2 regions of the Thioalkalivibrio sulfidiphilus HL-EbGr7 genome follow, and region 1 is predicted to be linked to the other one. Evidence: predicted binding sites of a transcription regulator. Region 1 holds the regulator's gene; the other holds the start of a gene.
What was found. The regulator sigma-54, encoded in region 1, starts transcription at its own class of promoters, with help from an activator protein. The targets are predictions, from matches to a motif close to TGGCANGNTNCNTGCTT.
Positions count from the first base shown of each region.

Region 2: flgB (flagellar basal body rod protein FlgB) is a predicted target of sigma-54. The motif match lies at 2,193-2,209, and genes of this name have one in related genera.

Region 1 covers NC_011901.1:780,692-784,899, forward strand. Annotated here, with positions in the region: gene hprK (HPr(Ser) kinase/phosphatase) at 1-154, opposite strand, end outside; gene TGR7_RS03580 (PTS sugar transporter subunit IIA) at 151-627, opposite strand; gene hpf (ribosome hibernation-promoting factor, HPF/YfiA family) at 637-960, opposite strand; gene TGR7_RS03590 (RNA polymerase factor sigma-54) at 1,001-2,527, opposite strand; gene lptB (LPS export ABC transporter ATP-binding protein) at 2,720-3,445, opposite strand; gene lptA (lipopolysaccharide transport periplasmic protein LptA) at 3,442-3,984, opposite strand; gene lptC (LPS export ABC transporter periplasmic protein LptC) at 3,956-4,208, opposite strand, start outside.
Region 2 covers NC_011901.1:1,304,985-1,309,192, reverse strand. Annotated here, with positions in the region: gene flgE (flagellar hook protein FlgE) at 1-610, opposite strand, end outside; gene TGR7_RS06100 (flagellar hook assembly protein FlgD) at 642-1,322, opposite strand; gene flgC (flagellar basal body rod protein FlgC) at 1,336-1,755, opposite strand; gene flgB (flagellar basal body rod protein FlgB) at 1,762-2,154, opposite strand; gene TGR7_RS06085 (CheR family methyltransferase) at 2,351-3,178, opposite strand; gene TGR7_RS06080 (chemotaxis protein) at 3,319-4,208, opposite strand, start outside.

The DNA.
Region 1 (4,208 bases):
TCAGGTTGAGATGTCCCACCAGGGAGGGGGCGGCGTCGGCGCTGGGGTGGCGGGACAGCCGGCGTTCGCTGCCGCGCAGGCCGGCCACCCACTGCAGGCCCAGGCGTTCGTCCATGGCCTCGACCAGAGAGCGAACGCTGAGCCAGTCGCTCATGGGGTGGCGCCGTCTCCGTTGCCGTCCCAATGGCGAACCTGGTCGAGCAGGGTCTCGCCGTCATCGGCCGAGCGCAGGCTCGCCAGGGTGGAGGGGTCTGCGAACATGCGCGCCAGGGTGGCCAGGATCTCCAGGTGCTCGTCGGTGGACTCCTGGGGCACCAGCAGCGCGAACAGCAGGTCCACGGGCTCCCGGTCGGGAGCGTCGTAGTCCACGCCCCGCTCCAGCTTGATGAGTGCGGCCACGGCGTTTTTCACTCCCGCCACGCGACCGTGGGGGATGGCCACTCCATGGCCCAGACCGGTGCTGCCCAGACGTTCACGGGAGATCAGACTTTCGAAGATCTCGCCGCTGCTCAGATCCGGCTGGCTGGTTGAGAGCATCTCGCTCAGGGTTTCCAGCACGCGCTTCTTGCTGCTGATTTCCCCGGTACGGGAGACCCGTTCCGGCGCGAGGAGTTGACCGATATTCATGGGATGAGCTTACTCGCTGTGGTTGCGGTGTGAGCCTTCTGCGCGGTGGTGATCCTTGAGCTTTTCCTTGTGCTTGACCACCTGGCGGTCGAGCTTGTCCACCAGGGCGTCGATGGCGGCATACATGTCCTGATCGGTTGCGTCGGCGAACAGGTTGTTGCCGCTCACCAGCATGGTGGCCTCTGCCTTCTGCTGCAGCTTCTCTACGGTAAGGATCACGTGCACGTCGATGACATTGTCGAAGTGCCGCTCCAGGCGATCGAACTTTTCGTTCACATAGTCGCGCAGGGCAGGGGTGAGATCCACGTGGTGGCCGGTGAGATTGATTTGCATGGAAGACTCCTTTCGTTAAGTGAATATGTTCAGTGGACGTTCAGATGAGCCGCTTGCGCTCGTTGGAAGGTGGTATGGACATGGCCTCACGGTACTTGGCCACGGTGCGCCGCGCCACATGGATGCCCCGGTCCACCAGGATCGAGGCGATCTTGCTGTCACTCATGGGCTTGCCCTGGGGCTCCTCGGCGATGAGCTTCTTGATCATGGCGCGGATCGCCGTGGCGGAGCACTCGCCACCGTCGGCGGTGCCCACGTGGCTTGAAAAGAAATATTTGAATTCGAAAATGCCCCGGGGGGTGTGCATGAATTTCTGCGTGGTCACCCGGGAGATGGTGGACTCATGCATGTCCAGTTGCTCGGCAATATCGCGCAGCACCAGGGGTTTCATGGCCTCTTCGCCCTGTTCCAGGAAGGCGCGCTGCTGTTCGACGATGGCGATGGCCACCCGCAGCAGGGTCTCGTTGCGGCTTTGCAGGCTCTTGATGAACCAGCGTGCCTCCTGCAGCTGGTTGCGCATGTAGACATTATCCTGGCTGGTGTCGGCGCGGCGCACGAAACTGGCGTAGAGCGGATTGACCCGCAGCCGCGGTGCGATGTCCGGGTTCAGCTCCACCTGCCAGCGACCTTCATGCTTGCGCACGAACACATCGGGGACGATGTACTCGGGGTTGATGTTGCTCACCAGGCTGCCAGGGCGTGGATTGAGCCCCTGGATCAGGCCGATGATCTCCTGCAGGTCTGCCTCGCTGACATGCAGGCTGCGCAGCAACTGCTTGTAGTCCCGGGCGCCCAGGCAATCCAGGTGGGAGCGCACCAGCTCCCGGGCCTTGTCCAGCCAGGGGGTGTCGGCGGGCATCTGCTGGAGCTGGATGAGCAGGCATTCGGACAGATCCCGCGCGCCACTGCCCACCGGGTCGAGCTGCTGCACCAGGTGCAGTACCGCCTCGATCTCCTCCAGGGGCAGGTCGATCTCCAGGTCGTTGGACAGGCTGGCCTGGATGGCCTCCAGGGATTCGCTGAGATAGCCGTCCTCGTTGATGGCGTCCACCAGGGTCATGGCGATGACCCGGTCCTCCGGGCTCATGGGGGTGAGATTGAGCTGCCACATGAGATGTTCATGGAGGGACTCGCCGGCGCCACTCTGGTTCTCGAACATGTCCCGGCCGTCGTATTCCGGCATACCGCCGGTGGCGCCCGGCGGGGCTACGTCGTAGATCTCATCCCAGTTGCTGTCCACGGGCAGTTCGTCGGGGATGTCCTCGCCGCGGGCGCGGTCGTCGGCATCTTCCGGGGTGTTGGTGGTTTCGTTGCGATTGTTCTCGGCCTGATTGGTGACCGAGTCGTTGCCGGTCCCCAGGTCCACGGCATCCGCCTCGGCGGATTCACCCTCCCCCTCTGCCTCACCGGCCTCCAGGGCCTCCAGCATCGGATTGGTCTCCAGGGTTTCCTGGATCTGGGTCTGGAGTTCCAGCGTGGAGAGCTGCAACAGGCGGATGGCCTGCTGCAGCTGGGGCGTCATGGTGAGGCTCTGGCCGAGACGCAGCTGGACGGAAGGTTTAAGCATGATTCAGTGTTTGAATGTGGCTGGCAGCCGAAAGGGCGCAGATTCTAAAGCATCCGGCGTGTGTGTGGCAGGTCCGGGCCCGATGGCGGCCCTTGCTGGCGGGAGCGTTGTCATGGCCCGGCGGTTCATAGGCCGATTATAGGGTAGGCCGGGTTAAATTTGGCACGGGATGTGCGAGATGATGTCCCAGGCTTACAGTCGGAAATGCTCGCCGAGATACACCTTGCGCACCATTTCGTCGGCCAGCAGGTGATCGGGCGGGCCTTCGCTGATGATACGCCCTTCGCTGAGGATATAGGCGCGGTCGCAGATGCCCAGGGTCTCGCGCACGTTGTGATCGGTGATGAGTACGCCGATGCCCCGGTCCTTGAGGTGGGTGATGATGCGCTGGATCTCGATCACTGAAATGGGATCCACGCCGGCGAAGGGTTCATCCAGCAGGATGAAGGCCGGCTCCGTGGCCAGTGCCCGTGCGATCTCCACCCGGCGCCGCTCACCACCGGACAGGCTGATGCCCAGATTGTCGCGGATATGGGTGATCTGCAGTTCTTCCAGGAGGGATTCCAGGTGTTGCTGGCGCTCGGTGGCCGAGAGGTCTCTGCGGGTCTCCAGCACGGCGAGGATGTTGTCTGCGGCGGAGAGCTTGCGGAATACCGAGGCTTCCTGGGGCAGGTAGCCCACGCCCATGCGTGCCCGGGCGTGCATGGGAAAGGCGGTGATGTCCCGTTCGTTGAGCAGGATCTGGCCCTCGTCGGCGGGCACCAGGCCGACGATCATGTAGAAACAGGTGGTCTTGCCGGCGCCGTTGGGCCCCAGCAGGCCCACCACCTCGCCGCTGTCCACATGGACCGAGACGCCGTTGACCGGGGTGCGGCCGCGGTAGCGCTTGATCAGGTCCTGGGCGCTCAGACGACTCACTGGCTCGAACCGCTGCCGCCGCCACGGGTGTTTTCGGCCGGGGTCAGGATGACCTCCACGCGACCGCTGTCGCCGGAGGCTGCGTCCAGTGTCTCCCGGTCCATGTCATAGACAATCCGTGCGCCACGAAACTCGTCCTGTGCCTGCCAGATGCGGGCATCGCGGGTCAGCACCATGCGACGTTCAGCGGCCAGGTATTCCATGTGCCGCGCCTCGGCGCGCACCTCGCGGCCGTCCTCGGTGAGGGTGCGCAGCCTGGCCAGGTTGCCTTCGGCCTCCATGCGCTGCAGCACACGGCTCGGTGAGTGCACGGTGAGCGTGTCCGCGTGGATCACCAGGTCCCCCTGGGTGACTTCCACGTTGCCCCGGTAGACGCTGACGCCTCGCTGGTCGTCCAGTTCGGCGCTGTCGGACTGGATGCGGATGGGCAGATCCCGTTCAGAGGCCGAGGCCAGGGCCGTGATCAGGGCGAGCATCAGGCCTGCGAACAGGGTGGCGACCAGCGGGCGTTTAAGGGAAATACGTGGCATCTGCATCATGCAGCAACTCCAGGATGCTGGTTTGTAGATCGGCGCGCAGGCCGGTGCCGTCCACCTGATACTGGGGGCTGCGCACCTGCACCGGGGCCTCGGATTCGGCCCGCTGGGGCTCGGGCCAGACGGTCACGTCCCGGGTGTGAATGTCCACGGTGGCGTGGGCGGGGCCTTCGGGGCGGGACATGTGCACGGCCCCGTACAAACGCACCTCTTCACCATCAGGAGAA
Region 2 (4,208 bases), 520 kb from region 1:
ATGCGGTGTGCGCCTGGCCCAGGGTGTCGTAGACGGTCAGCGAGGTCGAATAGTGGAAACTGCTGGGATCCGCCACATCAAAAGCGATCGCCGGATCGATGGGCTCTACGACGGAACTCAGATTCAGGCGCACGTTCACATCGGTGGTCGCACTGGGTGGCGCCTCGGACAGGGACAGTTGCAAATCAGCCAGGGAACCCGTGTTGAACTGGGTGCCTTCGGCATTCTGCGGCGTGTAGACCTGCAGGCGCTGGCCCTGGGTATTGACCACGTAGCCCTCGCGATTGACCTGGAATGCCCCGGCGCGGCTGTAGACCTGGGTGCCGCTGTCATTGAGCACGAAAAAGCCCTGGCCGTTCATGGCCAGGTCCAGGTTGTTGCCCGTGAACTCGATGTTGCCCTGGCTGAATTGCTGGGTCACGGCAGAGAGGCGCACGCCTGTGCCAATGGCCGTCTGGCTGATACCGCCATAGGACAGGGCAAACACATCGGCGAACTCGGCGCGGGACTGCTTGAAGCCCGTGGTGCCGGAGTTGGCGATGTTGTTACCCGTGACACGCAGATCCGCGGAGGCCGCGTTCAAACCACTCAATGCAGTACGAAATGGCATGGTCTGTCTCCTGTGAACTCGACGCCCGGCCTCAGCCGATCTGTCTCACCTTGTTGAAATTCACTTCACCCATCCCCTCCACCTGGAGAAGCAGGGCACCGTTGTTGTTGCCCAGGCTCACGCTCTCGACCCGAGCAGAGAGATGCATGTCCAGGGCCTCAGTGCCGCGCCCATCACTGGCCAGACCTGCAAATTCGTAGATACCCGGGGCCAGCAGCGTGCCGGTCTCGTCCCGGCCATCCCAGTGGAACTCGCGCAGCCCGGCCTCCTGGATACCCATGGGGATTCGCCGCACCAGCTGGCCGGCCTGGTTGTAGACACCGATGACCACCTCGGCCGAGGCCGGCACCTGCACCGCCCCCCGCATGCCCTCGGCCGGATCCATGATGATCATGTCGCCCGGGACGGTGACATGACGGTCCACCAGGGCCGCGGCCTGCAGGGCCTGGCCCGAGGCGATGCTCTGGCTGAAGCGGTTGAAGGATTTCTGCAGGTCCTCGATGCCGGAGACCGTACCGAACTGCGCCAGCTGGCCCAGGAACTCGCCGCTCTCCATGGGCTTGAAGGGATCCTGGTTCTCCAGCTGGGTGATCATGAGCCTGAGAAAATCACTCTGGCCCAGGCGATCATCACCCTTCGTGTTGGCGGTCTCGTGGGAGGTGAGTCCCAGCTTGTTCATGATGTCTGCACTGATGGCGCTGGCGCTGTTCATCTCAGGCCTCCTGTTACGACTGACCCAGCTGCAGGGTGCGCAGCAGGAGCTGTTTGGTGGTATTCATCACTTCCACGTTGTTCTGGTAGGAACGTGACGCGGAGATCATGTTGGCCATCTCCTCCACCACGCTGACGTTGGGCTTGAAGATGTAGCCCTGCTCGTTGGCAAGCGGGTGGTTGGGCGCATATTCGGCCACCGGCTCCGCCTGGCTCTCCAGCACATTGACCACCCGCACCGGCGTTGCGGAGCCGCTCTGGCCCGCCGCCTGCAGCACCGAGGCAAACACCGGATGCTTGGCCCGGTAGGCCCCCTCCGGGGTCTGGCTGGCCACCTGGGCGTTGGCCATGTTGCTGGCGATGGCGTTGAGGCGCACGGACTGGGCGCTGAGCGCCGAGCCGGAGACATCAAAGATCTTGAACAGGTTGCTCATGGGCTATCACTCCCCCTTGAGCGCGGTGCGCAGACCGCGGAATCGGCTGTTGAGGAAATCCAGGCTCGCCTGGTACTGCACGGCATTCTCCGAGAACGCCGCCTGCTCCAGCTGCGCGTCCACGGTGTTGCCATCCAGGGAGGGCTGGTTGGGTATGCGGTAGAGCGGCTCGCCGCCCACGCCACCGCCCTGCACGGACAGATGGCTCGCGTGGGTGCGCATCAGACCCACGCCCCCGCCCTGGGCCTGACTCAGGGCGGCACGGAAGTCGATGTCCCGCGCCTTGTAGTTGGGGGTATCGGCGTTGGCCAGGTTGGAGGCCAGGAGTTCCAGGCGCCGGGAGCGCAACTGCAGCGCATCGGCGTGGATACCCAGGGCCTTGTCGAAGGACAGTGACATGCCTGCTTCACCTCGTGAGTCTTGTCTGCACGAAAGCAATGCAACAGGCATGCCATGATTTAATCTGTATTTATTTCAATGAGTTATTGGATAGACAGCGGGATGTGACGACTTGATGGCGGCAACAATCCGCCACGGCAGCGGGGCTCAGGCCTGGAAGGACGGGATTTTGACGCCCGGATCCGGGCATCCCGGATCAGCGTTTGCGGTACACCACGCCGGGGTTGCAGCGCACCATCTCGAAGGCGTCGGAATAGTTGGCCATGGACTCGGAAGCCCCCAGGAACAGATAGCCGCCGGGGTTGAGGATCTGGGCGATGCGCTTGAGGATGTCGCGCTTGGATTCCGCCGAGAAATAGATCAGCACGTTGCGGCAGAACACCACGTCGAACTTGCCCAGCAGGGTATAGCTGTCGAGCAGATTGAACTCGCGAAAGCTCGCCCGGGCACGGATCTCCGGGCGCAGCTGCCAGCGGTTGTCCTGCTGCACGAAGAAGCGGTCGCGCCGCTCCTGGGACAGGCCGCGGCCCACGGACAGGCTGTCGTAGGTGGCCTCGCGGGCATCACGCACGATGGCCGTGGAGATGTCGGTACCCACGATCTGCACGTTCTTCAGCACCCCCGGACGGGCCTGCTGGAATTCGCTCACGATCATGCTGATGGAGTAGGCCTCCTGACCGCTGGAGCAGGCCGCCGACCAGATCTTCACCGGGTTGACGCCTTTCTTGCCCAGCTCCGGAAAGATGGTGTCCTTGAGGATGTCGAAGGGGAAGACGTCGCGAAACCAGTAGGTCTCGTTGGTGGTCATGGCCTCGATGACCCGCTCGCGCAACCCGGGCCGGGATCCGGTCTTGAGCAGGCGCAGCAGTTCGCTCACCGAACCCACGGAAAACTCACCCATCAGCCGGGACAGTCGGCTGGTCACCAGGTAATGCTTGTTGTCGCCGAGCACCAGGCCGCAGCTCTTTTCCAGGAACAGACGGAAGTCCTCGTAGTCCTGGGGCTGGATGGCAGTGGATGACAAGGGGTCGCTCTCCTGGTTTGTGCCGGTTGCGGGCACTGGCAGTATAACGGTCACGGGCCGGTCATGGGCACACTTGCCGGGGCGGCAAGATCTTGCCGCCCCGGCAATCGACGGGGGTACATCTCGGCCGCCACGGTGCCTCAGGAATCGGCGCTGCCCTTGATGTGTTCAAGCACGGCAGCGGCCAGTTCATCGGGATTGAACTTGGGCAAAAACCGGTTGGCGCCAGCGCGCTGCACCATGGCGGCATTGAAGGACCCGCTCAGTGAGGAATGCAGGATCACGTGCAACCCGGCCAGCTCCGGTACCTTGCGCAGTTCCGAGGTCAGGGTGTAGCCGTCCATCTCCGGCATCTCAATGTCGGAGAGCAGCAGGGCGATCTGGTCGTCGATGGAACCGGTCACCGCGGTCAGTTCCTTGAGGGTGTCCAGGGCCTCCCGGCCGTCCTTGACGATGATGCTCTCTACCCCGATCTCGTCGAGAGAACGCTTGATCTGTTTGCGGGCCACCGAGGAGTCATCGGCCACCAGTACCCGGCGCACACGCCCGGAGGCCTCCTGGCCGGCCTGGGCGATCTCGGCGGAGACGCCCTTGGCGGGTCCGGTGACCAGTTCGAGCACCTTCTCCACGTCGACGATCTCCACCAGCTTGTTGTCCACGTTGGTGACCGCGGTCAGGTAGCTGCCCTTTTCCGTGCCCTTGGGGGGCGGCCGGATGGCATCCCAGTTGAGATTGACGATGCGGTCCACCGCGGACACCAGGAAGCCCTGCACCGTGCGGTTGAACTCGGTCATGATGACGAAGGTGCCCTCGGTCTTGGGCAGCGGGGCCTTACCGATGGCCTTGGCCATGTCGATCAGCGGTACCGTGCTGCCCCGGATGTGGGCGATGCCCGCCACCACCGGGTGGGAGTCCGGCATGCGCTTGAGGGGCGGACAGGGAATGACCTCGCGGACCTTGAAGACATTGATGCCGAACAGCTGCTTGTCACCCAGGTGAAACATGAGCAGTTCGAGGCGGTTCTGCCCCA